DNA from 4 places in the Rossellomorea sp. ABR4_012 genome. Region 3 is predicted to be linked to each of the others. Evidence: riboswitches for the same ligand, from Rfam matches in the RefSeq annotation. Region 3 holds a riboswitch; each other region holds the start of a gene.
What was found. Region 3 has a riboswitch for cyclic di-GMP ahead of ACXAFV_RS04470 (hypothetical protein). Riboswitches for the same ligand answer to the same signal wherever they lie in the genome.

Region 1 (4,385 bases), 780 kb from region 3:
AGATCAATATTGCCGCTGCAAAAAAGGTAATAATATGTTCAGAATCGAATTGTAAAAGTAACATGTCATAAAGGAGTGTTCGCTTTAATGGTAAGAAAAAGATTGCGTGACCTGGGAGTGGAGATTGGTTCTTATTCTTGCGGGCAAGCTAACAGCATCACTGATATTAAAGGTGTTAAAGTGGGGCATCAGACACTTTATTATGAAAAAAACGGGGAAACGGTACGTACAGGTGTGACGGCTGTTTTGCCCCATGAAGGAAATATTTTCAGGGAAAAAGTGTACGCTGCCAGCCATGTGATCAACGGATTCGGTAAGACGGCGGGGACGATACAAATCGAGGAACTGGGTGTGTTGGAAAGTCCAATCATGCTGACCAATACACTTTCTGTCGGGGATGTCATGAAGGGGACGGTCCAATATTTAATGGAGGAATGCCCGGAGATTGGAGATACAACAGGGACGGTCAATGTGTTTGTCGGGGAGTGCAATGATGGGTATCTGAATGACATCAGGGGGCTCCATGTGACCCCTGAAGATGCGAAAGAAGCAATACATAAAGCTCACTCGGAATTGGTTGAAGAAGGGTGTGCAGGCGCAGGAACTGGAATGCTATGTCTAGGATATAAGGGAGGCATTGGGACAAGTTCACGGCAGCACAGATTTAGCGAAGAGCTATATTCGGTAGGTGCGCTTGTGGTAACGAATTTCGGCAGACGCAGTGATTTGCGCATCCCTGTGGAAGTTGAAAAGGAAGAGGGTGAGGTTCCTGATGGATCCATTATGATTATTTTGGCAACAGATGCTCCGATGAATGAAAGGCAGCTTAAGCGGCTGGCTAAGCGGGCGTCATTCGGCCTTTCAAGGACCGGTTCTTATGCGGCCCACGGAAGCGGTGATATTGTCCTTGCGTTTTCCACAGCCCACAAGGTGCCGCATCAACCATCTGAAGACAATACATTAACATACTCGTTCATTAAAGAAGATGGTGAGATTATTTCAACACTTTTTGAAATGGCTGTTGATAGTGTCGAGGAAGCAATATGGAATGCCTTGGCTAAAGCGGAAACGACGACAGGAAGAAATGACCGGAGAGTGGAAGCCATTCCATTGGAGCGACTGACCTGTTTAAGGAGATAATGAAAAAGGAAAGCAAAGTCTTGCCATCATAAAAGGTTTTTTCCTCCAGGAAAAGAGGAAATATAAAAGGAAGGATTACGTAAGGGATGTGAAAAAGATGAACTACACACCTTTGCCTCTCTCTTTTTACGAACTGCCCACCTTAGATCTTGCTCAATCACTTTTAGGGTGTGTGCTCGTAAAAGAAACCGAGGAAGGAATCGCTTCAGGCTACATCGTGGAAACTGAAGCTTATCTGGGTCCCGAAGACAGGGCCGCCCACAGCTTTGGAAATCGCCGGACAAAGCGGACGGAAATCATGTTCCATGAAGCGGGCCGGGTATATACATATTTGATGCATACTCATTGCCTCGTCAATGTGGTATCCGCTGGAGTCGGGGTGCCGAACGCTATTTTAATCAGGGCGGTCGAACCGTTGGAGGGCCTGGAGTTAATGAAAGAAAGAAGAAAAGGCCATCCGATGAAAAACTGGACGAGCGGTCCAGGTAAATTGACGAAAGCTTTAGGGATTACCATGGAGGACTATGGGAGGTTCTATACTGAACCGCCGCTTATCATCGCGGAGGGGTATACCCCTCCCGAAATTGCTTCCGGTAAAAGAATCGGCATCGATAACACAGGGGAAGCAAGGGATTATCCATGGCGCTACTGGGTTAAAGGGAACCTTTATATTTCCAGATAGCACAACAGATTCTAAATTTTCAAATAAATAATGAAAAAATACTCCCAATGTACTAGTTTTATGGTATATTTTACTTATTAAGATTGTTTTCTACATAAAATGATAAATTTCGCATTGGGAGCTGTGAACCTGAATGATAGATGGGCGCTTACATTCAGGGGAGCTAGTAGCGCAACCGACCACATACGAACGTAATCCAAGCGTTCTTTCATGTGGTTTTTTTATTTAAGAAAAAGAGTTCTGTTCCAAAAACATACGATAAAGAGAGTACAGGGGTTTTATGAATATATTTACGATTTTTCAAGAGGACTTTATTTATCATGATTATCAGCCTTTATACACAATTGATCGCTGTCTATCGCTTTACGGATATGAAGCGCTGCTCAGGAATACACATCAGGAGAATCCAGAGACGCTTTTTGACAGCAATGAGGGCTAACATATTGTATAAGCTTGATACCTTATCGATTTCAAAAGCAATCGAGGGATTCTTGCATAATCGGAATCAAAACGGAAAACTGTTCTTGAATGTGTATGTGACCACGATCTTACATCCAAGCTTTCATAGATATTTCGACTATCTCATGGAGACCTACCCTCAACTTCAAGGGCGCCTTGTTTTCGAGCTGAATGAATCAACTTCAGATGAGCTCTGGCAGAATCCGTTATTGCTGAAGGCTCTAAAGAATCTAAAACAATACAATGTTTTATATGCCATTGATGATTTCGGGCAAGGAACAGCCTCTATAAAAAAGTCCATAGAATTTGAACCTGACATTATCAAGCTTGATCGATACTTTGCAAAAAATCTTGCTGAGAGTGAAAGGAAACAGCGTTTTATCTCTTTCTTTAATCAATTTTACGGAAGCGATACACTCATCATTTTAGAAGGAATTGAACAGGAAGAAGATATGCTTGTGGCCAAGCAACTTGGCATCACAATCGGGCAGGGCTATTTTCTGGGCCGTCCGAGTCAGCTGCTGGCATAAATAAGGAAGATCGGGATGCTTAGTCACCATCATGACTGAGTGTCCTGATTTTTTTATATGCTTAAAAGTTTTTATTGCTGTGTCTCAATGAGCCGTTCCGCTATTTATTTGATACTGAATTGTTAAAATTGAAATAAAATTGAAAAAATTTACATTATCCATTAAACTGAAGAAAAAGATAAAAAGGGGATTACTATGAGATTTTTGAGGTTTCCACTAAAATTCGTGTTCTATTATTTTCTTGGTTTTCTAGGGATCATTGCCATCAGCGTTGCCCCTCAAGCCATGAGAGAAAGGGGACTGTATAACTTTATCGGGTACTCCGAAGAAGTGATTAAGTTTTTCTTTGCGTTTTGGGATAAAGAAAATTGGAGTTATTCATATAAAGGATATACGGAACATTTCATGGATATGCTTTGGGGCCCTTATCTGTATTCTTTGCAAGTATTAGGCGGGGCCTTGGCAATCGGACTTGGATTCGGGCTTATTTTGACTATCATTACGGTATTTCTTCCCCGTTGGTTATCATCACCTCTAAAGAAACTGTTGAACCTCCTGGAAACTGTTCCGGATCTTATGTTTGCTTTCATGCTCCAGTTGTTCATTGTCTTCGTCTTTAAAAAATTCGGCTTCGAGCTCATGCAGTTTACGGAACTGGGAGATGAAAAAGTCTATCTTGCACCCATGATTACCCTCTCGATCATCCCGATGATCTCGTTCTTTCGTATTCTTCTTCTGATAACAGAAGAAGAACTCTTAAAGCCTCATATTGAATTTGCTCAGAGTAAAGGCATGTCCAAGGGAAAAATCCTGTTGTCCCATGTATCTAAAAATATTTCACCAAGCCTTTTTTATCATGGAAAAATCATCATTTGGGGAATGCTTTCAAGCTTATTTGTCATTGAAACCATTTTTAATATGAGAGGAATCACATACTATATCGTGCAGGATTTCAGGCCGATGGTCATCGCCATTTCGCTCATTCTGATTTTCACGCCTTTCTTCGTTGTTTATCAGGGTGTATACCTGTGGGTTAATTCAGCCAGTAATGAAGATGACACCAAGTATAAAAAGGACAAAACAAAATGGACTGAATGGCGGATATGGGGATGGCTTGCTGCCATCAGAAAATTGTGGTGGCAGCATATGCACAACCCTAAGTTTGCTTTAGGGTGCAGTGCATTGTTTATTATGATTATGTATAGCTTTCTCTACCCGTTATTTAAGGAGAATCCAATCCATTACATTAAATATCTGAAAAATGATGAAGGCCGGATTGTTTCAGGTCCTCCGCATGAACCGTCCGACCAAATGATCCTTGGATCGGATATTTATGGGTACAGCATTATGGATCAACTGATTGTCGGGGCGAAATATACGCTGCTGTTTGCTTTGATTGTTGCCTTATTACGGGTCATAGGCGGATTTTATTTAGGAGTGTTTTATCATTTTCATCTAAAAGAAAGAAGGAAGAATTGGCTCGATCGGCTGATTGATTCCATACACTTTCTTCCACTGAGTTTGATTGCATACCTGCTGCTTAGACCTGTTTTATGGGGATTGCCCGTACTTGG
Region 2 (4,385 bases), 290 kb from region 3:
CAACAGATTTTCCAAAACAGTCGGCCGGTCCATTTTCTTCAAATCTCTCAACTTGATTTTATCCCAATCGAGAGCGGTAATGAATGAAGCGCCATTTCTCAAAGCAGGGATTTCATCAGGGTTTACGATGAAATATTCGCCGGCTTTTACGCCGGATTTGATTTGCACCTTGCCGTCTACCTGCAGTCCGGTTTCAACGGTTTTCTTTTTCACTACACCTTTATCCGTCAGCACCCAGACATGTTTTTTTGAGCCTGATTTTTCAACAGCCGTCACCGGTACGACCAGAGTGTTCTTTACTTCATCGGTGATCACTGACACTAGTACATGGTGGCCAGGCAGCAGTTTGTTGTCTTCGTCCTCAAGCTGAATTTTTATCGGATACATGCTGTCCGTTTCTATGTGAGGATCTCTTTTAGGAAGGGAAGAGACATCAGTAACAATCCCTTTTTGAGTTTTCTTCTCTACTTCGGACTGTACTTTTGCGTTCATGTTTTCTTCAACGTCCATGATTTCTTTTTCCGTTAAGTCAGTCGTAATCACCGTAGCTTCAGAAGCGATTGTGATCAATGGATTCTGGACAGAGTGGGAAAGGTTTTTGACGATACCATCCCCGCTGCTTTCGACTGTCAGTGTCGTTTCATATGATTGAAGGTCTGAAATTTGACGCTCTAGGCTGTCGATTTGATTTTCCAGTCGGTCAATTTCAAGTTCCCGAGAGGCGATTTCCTTCTTAATGTCATATTCTGTTTCAAGGGCACTTGCTTCGAGCGGCATCTCCTCTTCATCATAAGAAGAAGGGAGTGAGTTCTCGAGCCGTTCCAAATCCGAGATATTGTCTTCGATGCTGTCGATTTCATCTTCGAGCTGGTCGACTTCTGATTCGAGGACGTCTTTCTGCCCTGTAAAATCAGTGACTTCGTACTCATATAGAGGCGTTCCTGATTTCACTTCGTCGCCTTCTTTAACGAGGAACTTCTTGAAGGAGCCGAATTCATCGTTGAAATAAAGGTAGGTTTCTTCTGCAGATGTGGCGACACCGGATTTAGAGAGCTCTTTTTGTAAGTCGTCTTTATCGAATGCGTCCCACTCTTCAATCCGGACTTCCCGGTCGACTTTGCTCTTTGCTTTTTCAATTAGATAAGCATTCGTCCCTACAAATAGGAGAGACAAAGAGAGACCGGTGTATAATAGTTTTCGTTTATTCATAAATGATCCCAGCCTTTAGACGTTAAATTAATGTTGAAAAATCGATATAGGCTAAAAATGCAGTGATGGCCCAGAAGAATAGATTCGTTAGTAAGATGACTGTCCAAATCAGCCAGTTTTTTTGTTCGGTAAGACGTTTAAGCCCTTTGTATTGGATGTAGAAAATCCAGATTTTAAATAAGGAAAAGCTGCCTAAGAAATAAATGACCCAAGGTTTCGCTGTTATGTACTGGGCGATGACTCCGAGTGATAGTGGAGACGAAAACCAATCCAGTGAGAAGAATAGAGATAATGGGATGTAGGTCAATCTCTCAAGTAATAAGATAAGCAGTACTAATCCTTGAACAATGACGAGTTTTCGGTATTCACCTTTCTCGGAAATCGTCCAGAAAATGATACTTGGAATAAATATAATAATGATGGAATAGAATATCCCGTTAAGGATCCTTCCTGCGAAAAACAGGAACTTCTCTAATTCAAGTAAAGCAGGGGTAAGTTTGTTCAACTCTTTTGAAAGTGGATCCATTCCTATACCGAAAGAGGAAATCAAACCAAAAGTTAAGGCGGATAACAGAATCATACGAAATATGTTCTTTAGGTACCCCTTTGGATTTTCCGTGGTTGACAGGTCATAGAAAAAGAAAGAAGGGCTTTTTAGTCCCTTAAATATATTTATTTCTTTTAGCATAGCGGTTTCCTCCAAGTAGTATAGGCTGCATCTAATATTCTATCGAAAAAACGAGAACTTTTCCATATATTGTAGAATAATAGAAGAAACCAATAAAAAAAAGCGTCAAAAGACGCCTTTTTTAGAAACCATATGTGAGAAGTGTGGTTCCTGCTATTACGATACCAGTTACGGTGAAAATTCCTATGTACATCATAATTTTTCTTTTTTTCTTTTTAATCATTATCTCTTCTGGTGTTAAAAACGACAAATTTATCACTCCTTGGTTTTGGTAGCTGGCTGGCGTTGGATAGCCCCTATAGCTTTGCGTCATCACCTTTCGATGATTTTGCCTTTAGTCAGAACCTTACAATATAGTGTATCATTTTCCCTCCTCTATATCGGAATAAACATAAAAGATAAAAATAGGAAAAAAGTCATTATTCTTAAAAGTATTCCTTTTGTTATGTGTATAAATCTGGTAATATATCTATTAATTGATGTTTGAACTTTCGACAACTAGTGTAATAAAGTAGTAGAAACTGTTTTTAATTGTAGGAGGTTGTCTTTTTGAGCAAGAAAGTCAGCAAAGAGCAGCATGTTCTCTCTGTCATGCAAAAAGCATTCGACAAAGGACAGCAGGGAAACATGGATGCAAATAAAATGTTAAATTGGCTAAAACAAGAACTTCAAAGTGAATATACATTACAAAATGAAAAAGCACTCTAAAACAAATTGTTTTAGAGTGCTTTTTCACGTTAAAGTAACGAGGGACGGGCCTTTAGCGAGCTAAAGGCCCGTCCCTACAATTCATCACCAATCCTGAGCGTAGTTGTAGAGGGAGCTTGCCTGGCTGGCGAATTTTTCTTTTCGCTTTTCTGTTTGATAGGTGAGAGAAGCTAATGTGCGCTTTAATTTAGGGTGATCATTCAGCATTTGGATGATTGCAGCTGTTTCCTCATCTTCGAATGATTCCCTCAAGACCATGGGGTCAGGGGTGTACCCATCTGCTTTTTCTCCATAAATGATCCGGTTCATTTCTTCCGTAGGGATTTTATACACTTCTTTAAATCTGCGCAGCATCTTTGAAGGTATTTCCCTCTTGCCGCGTTCATAATTCGACAGACTGCTTGATCCGATGTTCAGCCGCTCTGCAGCTTCTCCCTGAGACAAATCGAGTACTTCTTTTCGGTACCGCTGTAATTCTTCGTGTAATTCCAATTCCATACGTTTCACCGACTATCCCTTTTTCCTTCAAGATAATCTTTTTAACTTCGGTATCTGGATTATTCGACGAATTGAAAAGTTAATGTACTTTTCAATTTGTTGTTAAAAAAATTAACTGTACCAAATTCCGTTAATCAGTAGTATGATAAAAAAGTAAAATATTGTCATTTGTTGTTGTAAAAGGAGGAAGGGTGGAGAAAAGAATGAAAGAGCAGAGACAAGGAAGTACGAGAAACAGTGATGGAAATGCAGCAACAATTGATAGGAAAGAAAAGAGTTGGAACCGAAATGACTTTGCTTCCAGCAAGATAAGTTTTCACGTAACGAAGAAAAAGAAAAGTTACTTCCGGGCAGGGGACTACGGAAAAAAACGGGTGCACTTCTTTTCCAACAAAAAAGAAAACGACAAAAATTTTTACGAACTATATACTATCGACCCTCATCATGAACCCACCCATACTAATAAACTTACCTGTTTCATTCAAGAAAACGAGCGGATTGTATACACAGGGAAGAAAGAGAAAAGGTAGAATCATATTTAAAGGCCCGTCCCTCACTGCTTTAACGCAGTGCAGGGTGGATCTTTGAAATTGTATGCATCCAGGCAGGTTTTTGATGATTGTTGTCGAATAGATAACTGTAAGAAGATTTTTGAAAAATTCACAAATTCACGATAGGAGTGATTCAATGCCAAGACGGGCCCGAGAATGGACACCGGGAACCTACCATGTATACTGCCGGGGAAACCGGAAGCAGGACATTTTTATTCAGGACGATGACCGGAGCAAGTATTTATCATATCTCCTCGACACGAAAGAGAAGTATCCCTTTAAGCTCCATGCATATTGCCTCATGTCGAACCATCTCCACTTATTGCTAGAAAGCGATCAAGTTCCTCTTAACAAGATTCTTCATATTCAGCATACCCGTTACGCGATATATTTTAATAATCAACATAATCTTGTCGGCCATGTATTCAATGAGAGATTTGGGTCTACCTGCGTTGATACACCTTCCTACTTTATCGGCCTCAGCAAGTACATTCATCTAAACCCCACAGAAGCTGGACTTACGACCTCTGCTGAAACCTATCCATGGAGCAGCTATTCTTCTTACACTAAAGGAATTGATAATCCACTGATCGACAAAACCCGTACACTCGAATATTTTTCTAATCAAGATCCAAGTCTATATAAAGAGTATTTGGATAGAAAAGAAGAGCTTATCCTTCTTAAAAAGTCGCTTACCAAAAAAATATAAAAATTTGTAAACTTTTTACAGG
Region 3 (4,385 bases):
CCAAACGAAAGGGTAAGCACGATTCGTCTATCTACTTGGATCCGGCCGCCTTCAGCCTGCCCGCCGGTCAAATGACTTACATACGCCGGCAGCAGCGGAAACACACACGGCGAGAAAAACGACAGCGCCCCCGCAGCCAGGGCAAACCATATTGATACCTCTGCCATACATTGTTCACTCCTTTATACCAATAGTATGGCGGGGGAATGTTAATTTTTTGTTAAGGGGTGGGGATTTTTTGTTTGGGGGGTGGTATTGATGGGGATAGTTTTGGATTTTGGGGTGCCTGGTACGATTCGGTATTTTGAGCCAGGCTCATTTTTGCCGAATTGAGCCTGGCTCAGATTTTTGCACCTGTTACAGTTGATCTTACTTTTTCTGGTGGTGTGAACCTGGTACAGTTTTACTACCATGAACGGTGCCTGGCATAATTCGGACGATTTGAGCCAGGCACAAACACCTGGCACCAACAATTCAACCCTCTCATCCCTTACGCACAACAATATAATAAACAGCCGGATGCAGATGTCCTACTGTCGTCTCGTAACCGGCTGTCCCCAGCTGATGTGCCAGCTCTTCTGAAGGAATCCGTTCTTCAAGCGGAGGTCCCATTTCCGATTCCACCGCTTCCCAGTCAAGGATGAGCCATAGGCCGTCGTCTTTCAGCATGTCATTTAAATCTTGAAATACTTTGGTCAGATTCGGCACTTCATGCAGGACGAATGCAGATACAATCTTGTCCAGGGTGTTCTTGTTAAAACTTAAGTATTCCAATGAGGATTTTTCATACTCAATATTGGTTACATTCGCTTCTTTTGCACGGTGCTGCAGATATTCGAGCATCTCTTGCTGAAGGTCGACAGCATGTACCTTGGTATCTACCGACTTTGCAATTGGAAGTGTCAGGTAGCCGTTTCCGCATCCGAGATCGGCGACGAGGTCATCTTTATTCAGTTGAAGAAGCTCGAGTACTTTGTCCACCGGCACCATTTTCTTCCGCTTTGGGTCGAGCAGTTTTGATGCTTTGTGGTGTTCAAAAAGGTGGCCGTGTCCTTGCATGGTTGGTCCCTCCGTTTTATTGGTTAGTTTTTTTAAGTAACGACGTCTGTTGAGGCAGACTATCGACGAATGATTGTTTTTAAACTATTCTCTTCACTTTTACTGATATATAGACCATTTAAACAATAGTCGCTACATGTATCTGTACTAAGATACCCTCTTATGTATGTAAGTATGATGCTTTTCTTGCCACCTATCAAGTAGAATGACTTTGACGCAGTATCAGATTTGGTATTTTAGAACTATTACTTTATCTTCATTTACGATTAACAGTATAGAACAAGTAGTGGAAATGAAAGTAAGGTGGATTTCTTTTTGACAGGGTTCTGTTGAAAAAGGCAAACTTCCTGAAAAGGAAGGACGCAAAGCTTCGGGTCTAAGGGGGACAATGGACTGCCGCTAGGATAGCCGGGCCGCCAACAAAGGATAAAGGGGAAATCATAATGACTTTTGAAGAACTGCAAACGATTAAACGTCATATATGCAGGTTAAATGCATTGATTGAATTACGAAGCGATGAACAAAAGCATGCAGGAGAGTATATCCAGCTCATACGCTCTTTTTTACGAATTCAGCCTAAAGAAGCTTACTTGCCAATGATGGAAGTGATGACGGTGATCAAATATCAAAAGCCTACTATCTTCCAATTATTGAAGCACCAGGGTCAAAGGGACCCTCATTTTGAGTTCCTTACAAACATAACAATGGATATCCGTACAGCTGAAAAGAACCTGGAACAGTGGCTGTCAATGTCTGCATAATTGAGGATTGATCTTACCGAAGAATCTATATAAATAACAAAAAACCGGCAGTCAAAAGAAGAAGACATCCGGTTTTTATTATATAATCGCTCTCTCATCTGAACTGGCTTGTTGTGAACCCTTTAGTGCTTCTAAAATAAGCACCAAGTAAAATCCCGTGTTTCCGCCTCTGCGGTCAATCAGCTGGATATCGTCTACGATTTTCTTAACCTCTTCAAAGCCCAGCCTGCTTAACACCATATCGCTGATCTCTTCCGCTGTGTAGGAGCTGAAATTCTTTAAAGAGGAACGATTTCTCCTGCAAAAACTTCTCAATTGTCTTCTGACGTCAGAAATATATACTTGTTCCATCCTCTTATCTCCTTTCTTAATTCAGAACTACCTTGCCTGCCTGCAGTGACGCTGGGATCAAACCAATAAAAATGCCCGCCAAAAAGAATGGCGGGCAATAAATGAAGCTGACAAACGGCGACAGCGTTCATTTATCTTCCAATCCTTTTCGGTAACCCGGCGGTCATAGTTTTATGAAAACGTTAGATCCGTGGCTTTGCGTCCTAATCTTTCGAATTAGTTTGCCGTTATCGAAGGTTGATTTATAGTTCAAATGATACATATTATATTTCCTTAATAATACTATAGTACCAATAATTATCAGGATTTAAAAGAGTTTTGGTGTAAATATTTTCTTTTTCGACATTAATTTCATTATACATTATAACGTATGATTTGTAAGGGTCAGGAAGTATTCTTTTATGAATATTAAAGAATAGAAAAAGAAAAATTTTCTACACTTTTATCCAAAAAAATCCTGCCATAAACATATGGCAGGATTTTTTATAGAATACTATTCTATTAGAAATTAATATATTGGCGTGGGTTTACAGAGTTGGATTTCGATGCATTCCAAGAACCTGCATGAAGTTCAAAGTGTAAATGCTGTCCGAAGGAATAACCTGTGTTACCCATGTAACCGATTTGCTGTCCTTTATCTACAGGCTGGCCGCTGCTTACTGATGAAGAAGCCATATGCGCATACACTGTAGTGAAGGTTTTTCCGTTGATTGAGTGAGTGATGTACACAACGTTACCGTAGCTGGAGCTGTATTGGCTCTTGATGACATATCCGTCAGCTGCTGCAACGATCGGCACACTTCCGCGGGCAGCGACATCGATACCATAGTGGTAACGAGCTTTCCCGTTAAGAGTATCCCATCCATACTCAGTTGTAATCGTACCTGATGCAGGACTTGTCCAAGTCCCTGAGCTTACAGGTGTGCTTGGTGCCGGTGCAGAAGAACCTCCGCCACTGCTTGCAGATTGTGCTGCTGCGCGTTTCGCAGCCTCTGCTTCAGCTTGTCTCTTCTTCTCAAGTTCACGCTGGCGGGCAAGTTCTGCTAAACGTGCCTGCTCTGCCTGGATTTCTCCGCCGATTTGCTGTTCCATTTTAGCCAGTTCATTAGATTCTTTTTCCAGGTCCGCTTTCTCAACTTTAAGGGAAGCCTGCTGTTTTTCAAGCTGCTTGAATAGTTCTGCTTTTTGTGCTTTTTCGCTGTTTAAGTCTTGCTTTAATGTTTCCAGACTTGCTTTATCATTTTCTAATTGAGCTAGTTTACCTTCAACTTCTTGTTTCTTTTTCTCTAGTTCTTCCTGGTCTCTCTTTTGCTCGTCCATGATCTTTTTATCTGCACTCACAATTGTGTTTACTGCAGTGACCCGGTTGATGAAGTCGCTGAAGCTGTCCGCACCAAGAAGGACATCAAGATAATTTGCAGAGCCGCCTTTTTCCTGAATCGCACGTGCACGTTCTTTTAAAAGTTCATTACGCTCTTTGATTTTTTCTTCCAATGCTTTGATTTCTTCTTTAAGCTTATTGATTTCTGCATTTGTCTCATCAATTTCTTTCGCTTTTTCTGCGATTTTGTTTTCGGTATCTTTTATTTTTGCGTCAAATTCTGCAATTTTCGCTTTAATTTCTTGCTGTCTACTGATGTTTGCATTGATTTCTGATTCTTTCTTATCGATTTCACCGTTGATTTTATCTTTTTTAGAGGAAACCTCATCTTGTTTCTTTTTTAGATCCTCTACAGAGGTAGCGTTAGCCGGTGTTCCCACTGCTGGAAAACTCCCGATTGTTAATGCTGCTGCAATAGCTAATGACATAAAATACTTCTTGTTCAAGCGGCATGCTCCTTTCAGCTTCTATCAACCTATCAATTTTAGACTCTCAAGAATTTACGTACAGACATGAAGCTTCCCCAAGCGCCGATCAAGCATCCCATTAATAGGATCAAGCCGTTTACTTGGTAGATGAATGGGGTAAAGTCCAATATCTGTATAAAATGATTTTGAAGTTTTGGTTTTATAAAGTCGTAAGCATAGTAATAACCTGTTGTAACAAGAGCGATCGGGATAATAGAACCTAAAACACCAAGCCATAGCCCTTCTAACACGAATGGCCAGCGGACGAACCAGTTGGTTGCACCCACGAGTTTCATTATCTCGATTTCCCTTCTTCTAGCGACAATCGTTATCTTAATTGTATTTGATATGAGGAACATCGCTGTA
Region 4 (4,385 bases), 310 kb from region 3:
CGTCCACTACGACCGCTGGTGGAATCCAGCAGTCGAGAATCAGGCGACCGACCGTGCTTACCGCATTGGGCAGAGTAGGTTTGTTCATGTTCATAAGCTTGTGTCATCAGGGACACTTGAAGAGAAAATTGATGCGATGCTTGAGAAGAAGCAAGCGTTGAACGATGAAATCATTAGAAGCGATCAGTGGGTTACTGAGTTGTCAGATCAGGATTTGCAGTCGTTGTTGGTGTTGGAATAGATTTTGGTGGTAGACCCCTTTCCTTTTGGAGAGGGGGTTTTTCTATTTGCAATCCAGCTAGTGTAAAAATAGTTTTTTGGAGTAGCTCACCATTTTTGTGGATATAGCCTGTTCCAGCTGTTGATTGGAGTGGAAGACGTAGACTCCTGCGGGAGAAGTGGCCAATGTGAGACCCCGGAGGCGAAGCTGAGGAGGCTCACGGGTCACCCGCGGAAAGCGAAGTCTTCCACGGAAATCAACAGCGGTGATCAGCAGAGTCAATGATGTTTCTGCTATCCCCCTCCTAAATTAGAATAATTCTCAGAAGATCATATACTTCTAAAATGGAACGTATTTTTTGTCGAATGGATCATAAAGTTGGAAAATGGACCATAAATCCTGGAAATGGATCATATTTCCCCAGAATGGCTCATATATGGAGGCTAGGCTGCTTTTTCCTTGTCTTTGAACTAGCAAGCTCCAACTTTTCTCCTCCTCTCTCTGTAAAACCACAAAAAAACAGCCGGCTCCAATGGAAACCGACCCTACATGAAGACATATTGGGGAACTTACAAAACTACTTCACTACTTCCTTACGATATTCTATTTCTAACGAGGTATGTTAGAGGGATGACGCGGTGACATGATGACAATTGGACTTTGAGACAAACACTTATAGGTTGGACAGAAATTATTTACGAATAGGATGTACGTTTGAAGGGTTCTAAGTTGGAGAGAAATCGAGGTTCCTTAAGATGTAGTCTGCAGAATGGCACTCGGGTGTTCATATCCTTGCTCGAGTGCGGTTACCCGTTGTGAGAGGTAGAAATTCTCGACGTTGGCACGTGCTACTTTCTTGATCAGGTCTTCATTCAGTTTTTCTAGTCGATCGATTCGTTGTTCCAGCGATTGCAGGGTTGCCATATGTGCCCCTCCCTTCTTTTAAAATGGCAGTTCGACCGGTTCTTTCGCCGGCTGCTGTTCTCTGTCAGGCTGCGGCTTTGAATCCATGAATCGTATCGAATCAGCCACTACCTCGGTGACATAGATCCTTTTTCCTTGATCATTTTCATAATTGCGGGTTTGAATGCGGCCGGTGATGCCGACGACCGAGCCTTTGCGGCAATATTTCTCCGTGTTATCGGCCGCCTTGTTCCATATCTTGCACATGACGAAATCCGTCTCCACCTGTCCCTGCTGGTTTTTAAACTGGCGGTTGACGGCAACCGTTACATTGAGGACCGACCTGCCTTCCATCGTTTTCCTCGCTTCGGGATCCTTGGTCAGCCTTCCCACCAGGGTTACTTGATTGATCACCTTTGTTCTTCACTCCTTTCTCTTTGGAATAATTTCATCTTACCCTCCCCTCCTAAGCTTGTAAAATCGTTAATTTCTGAATTTCAGAGCCTAAGCAGCCTCAAATTTGGCAAATTCGCCTAGGGAGATTTCCGATTTTCAACGCAAAATAAGCCCAAATATCAGAAATCAGACTTTTTTAACACAATTTGATATTATGGATTCTTTTTACGCTGTGATATAATTTTTAATAATAACCTATTTATAGGAGATGTTCGTTCATGAAAACTTTTAAAGTGATTTCACTGCAGGTAGTTGATAATGATGAACTCCAGGATTTTGATATTGAGGACGGTTTGATCATCAATAAAGAGGATGAGAAGAGTACGTGGCTTGTCGAAACGTATATGTCACAAGAACACATTGAATTTTTTCAAAAGGCCCAGCAGCAAAAGGGGGATTTGGAAATCCAGGTCGTCATCTCCCATAAAGCCAATGATCCTGCCGCTTTCATGACGTCCATACGCTGCATCAAGAAAATGAACGGCCGGATGAGTATTTTATTTGAAGGAAAATTAAAGAAGCAGCGCAACGAGTATGCCGAGCTACTGTTGGACGACTTGCTGCAAAAAGGATATTCCGGTGAAGAATTGATGAAAGAATTCCGCGAGAAGATGGTGTCCAAGCCGCGCATTCCAGTTACATCAAAACCGAGCGTCTAATTTTACGAGAATATGTAAACTTCTTATAGAGTAGATGTTGACGGTTTGTTATAATAAGATTATCGATACGATTCAATAGGTAGGTGTCCACAATGATTGGGGAGAGAGTGAAAAAGTATAGACAGGAAAAGAGAATGTCTATGACAGAGCTGGCCGAAAAAGCTGGGGTTGCCAAGTCATATTTGAGCTCCATTGAGCGCAACATTCAACAAAACCCATCCATACAGTTTTTAGAAAAGGTTTCTGCCGCTTTGGGAATCTCGATGGACGCATTATTACACGATGAATCCGAAAACACAGCAGTCGATCGCGAATGGATCAAAATTGCTGAGGAAGCGATGGATTCTGGTATTACAAAGGAACAGTTCCGTGAGTTTATTGAATTTAATAAATGGAAATTAGGAAATAAATAAAGTCTTGCAGTCTCTGCAAGACTTTTCACATTATACGATTTTATATTCTTCAGCTGCATTTTTGCTATGATTTTGTAAATATTCTCTAATATCATTCTTTGAAATCCCTGCATCAAGTGCCTGCTTCACTAGTTCAATCCATTCCAGATCAAGTTCACGCTTCATCAATACCATTCCTCCCAAAATACATATATGTATTTCAGGCAATCCAGCCATCTTAGTCGTCCAATGTGCATTTTTTCTATGTAGGTTGATTTCAATTTGTTCACATCTTCTTACCTTAGACCCGTGACTTTGCGTCCCTACTTTTCAATAGGTTTGCCTTTGTCTGACTAGCCCCTTAGAACTATACCCATTATACTAACGATGAACCTTTAAAACTGTTGTTTTTTGTCTTTTCTGACAATTATTTTTACACTTTTTTCCTACATAGTTTGTTGTTTTTTGACAGGAGTTTAACGACTTTATCTATAATGTGCTATTTGTTAAAAGAAACGACGAATACTTATGTCGAATTACTGCGAATAATTACTACTTAGTTGATTTTGGTAAGCTTCTAATTTTTTCTTCAAAGGAAGGACTTTATCATTAATATTATGGAAAGTGTTGGAGTTATAAAAAGAGTGGTTAGTCAAATCATGTCCACAGGATGGACAGATCCATTGACCGGTTTCCGAACTGCTGAAGGATGCTCTTTTACAGCGAGTACATATTTTTTTATACATACTATACTTCTTTCCTTTCTTTAAGGGAAATTTCAGGGAGTTTAATTTTTGTTGATACAAACTTTCTCCTTGTAAACATGTATAAGCATATTCCCAATATAAATAGTACACTTCCCATCAATAAATATTTGAAATATTCAGTTGCTGTATCAGGTAAGATATTTCCTCCAGCGACTGGAGTAACTGCACCATCGGGTCCTTCCACCAGAAAACTGAACTGAAATTCTGTCGATAACCCTTGAAATTCATTCCCAAGCTCATATGGTATTTCTATGGTAATTCCTAATGTTTCAGAAGAACTACTTTCTAAAGCTCGAAGATCTAGTGTTTTGAAATCCTTAACTTTTCCTTTTACCAAAATTTCCTTCATATCACTGATTTCCAAGATTAATTCATTGTAGAACTTTTCAGATCCTCTTAAAAATGTGTTAGAAAAAAGATAACGGAAATCCTGTTTCCCGTTATTTGATATTGTTATTTTTCTTGATATTTTATCCCCCGGTTTAACATTTGTAAGATTGAACAAAACCGGTGATGGACTAATAGAGATATCTATATCTCCTTGTACTTTACTGTTCTCTTCTGCTTGTAAATTATCAGGAGTAAACAAAAACAAAAAAATGATAAAAATACTAATGATTTTATTAAATTTCTTCATATTAAGTCTCCTTTGATTATGTTTTTCCTCCTGCATTTCTCCGATTGTTCTTTTTAAAGAACTTATGATTTCAGTATATTAAACTAGATTCTATTTTTAAAGGATTAAATTTCTTTATTTTATTGATTTTCTACTACTATTTCGTTCTTTATATAGAATTAACTCTTAAATGCTCACTTTTTCGTTTTTTATAAATTACACTTTGTTCTATATAATGAATATATCTGATTTATGAAAGGGCTGAGTGCATTGGTAGGTGAGGTCTTAAAACATTACAGGGAAGAAAGGGGGATGACGATCAATGAGCTCTCACATTTAGCAGGAATCTCTAAGTCCTACATAAGCTCAATT

Region 1: another riboswitch for cyclic di-GMP. It lies ahead of ACXAFV_RS00645 (EAL domain-containing protein); the one in region 3 lies ahead of ACXAFV_RS04470 (hypothetical protein).
Region 2: another riboswitch for cyclic di-GMP. It lies ahead of ACXAFV_RS03145 (hypothetical protein); the one in region 3 lies ahead of ACXAFV_RS04470 (hypothetical protein).
Region 4: another riboswitch for cyclic di-GMP. It lies ahead of ACXAFV_RS03100 (anti-repressor SinI family protein); the one in region 3 lies ahead of ACXAFV_RS04470 (hypothetical protein).

What each region holds. Positions count from the first base shown of each region.
Region 1 is NZ_JBSWVK010000001.1:128,471-132,855, reverse strand. It holds gene ACXAFV_RS00655 (DmpA family aminopeptidase) at 88-1,140, shown strand; gene ACXAFV_RS00650 (DNA-3-methyladenine glycosylase) at 1,238-1,822, shown strand; cyclic di-GMP riboswitch class II at 1,931-2,012, shown strand; gene ACXAFV_RS00645 (EAL domain-containing protein) at 2,143-2,811, shown strand; gene ACXAFV_RS00640 (ABC transporter permease subunit) at 3,007-4,385, shown strand, end outside.
Region 2 is NZ_JBSWVK010000001.1:609,292-613,676, forward strand. It holds gene ACXAFV_RS03140 (efflux RND transporter periplasmic adaptor subunit) at 1-1,209, opposite strand, end outside; gene ACXAFV_RS03145 (hypothetical protein) at 1,232-1,897, opposite strand; cyclic di-GMP riboswitch class I at 2,165-2,240, opposite strand; gene ACXAFV_RS03150 (YwzD family small protein) at 2,447-2,605, shown strand; gene ACXAFV_RS03155 (helix-turn-helix domain-containing protein) at 2,690-3,103, opposite strand; gene ACXAFV_RS03160 (hypothetical protein) at 3,307-3,633, shown strand; gene ACXAFV_RS03165 (transposase) at 3,791-4,363, shown strand.
Region 3 is NZ_JBSWVK010000001.1:903,671-908,055, reverse strand. It holds gene ACXAFV_RS04480 (cytochrome c biogenesis CcdA family protein) at 1-167, opposite strand, end outside; gene ACXAFV_RS04475 (class I SAM-dependent methyltransferase) at 484-1,059, opposite strand; cyclic di-GMP riboswitch class I at 1,387-1,480, shown strand; gene ACXAFV_RS04470 (hypothetical protein) at 1,503-1,820, shown strand; gene ACXAFV_RS04465 (hypothetical protein) at 1,899-2,171, opposite strand; cyclic di-GMP riboswitch class I at 2,319-2,407, opposite strand; gene ACXAFV_RS04460 (murein hydrolase activator EnvC family protein) at 2,673-3,998, opposite strand; gene ftsX (permease-like cell division protein FtsX) at 4,037-4,385, opposite strand, start outside.
Region 4 is NZ_JBSWVK010000001.1:598,580-602,964, reverse strand. It holds gene ACXAFV_RS03125 (DEAD/DEAH box helicase) at 1-241, shown strand, start outside; gene ACXAFV_RS03120 (hypothetical protein) at 971-1,144, opposite strand; gene ACXAFV_RS03115 (single-stranded DNA-binding protein) at 1,163-1,537, opposite strand; gene ACXAFV_RS03110 (YwpF-like family protein) at 1,798-2,238, shown strand; gene ACXAFV_RS03105 (helix-turn-helix domain-containing protein) at 2,331-2,651, shown strand; gene ACXAFV_RS03100 (anti-repressor SinI family protein) at 2,682-2,816, opposite strand; cyclic di-GMP riboswitch class I at 2,851-2,984, opposite strand; gene ACXAFV_RS03095 (TasA family protein) at 3,378-4,034, opposite strand; gene ACXAFV_RS03090 (helix-turn-helix domain-containing protein) at 4,266-4,385, shown strand, end outside.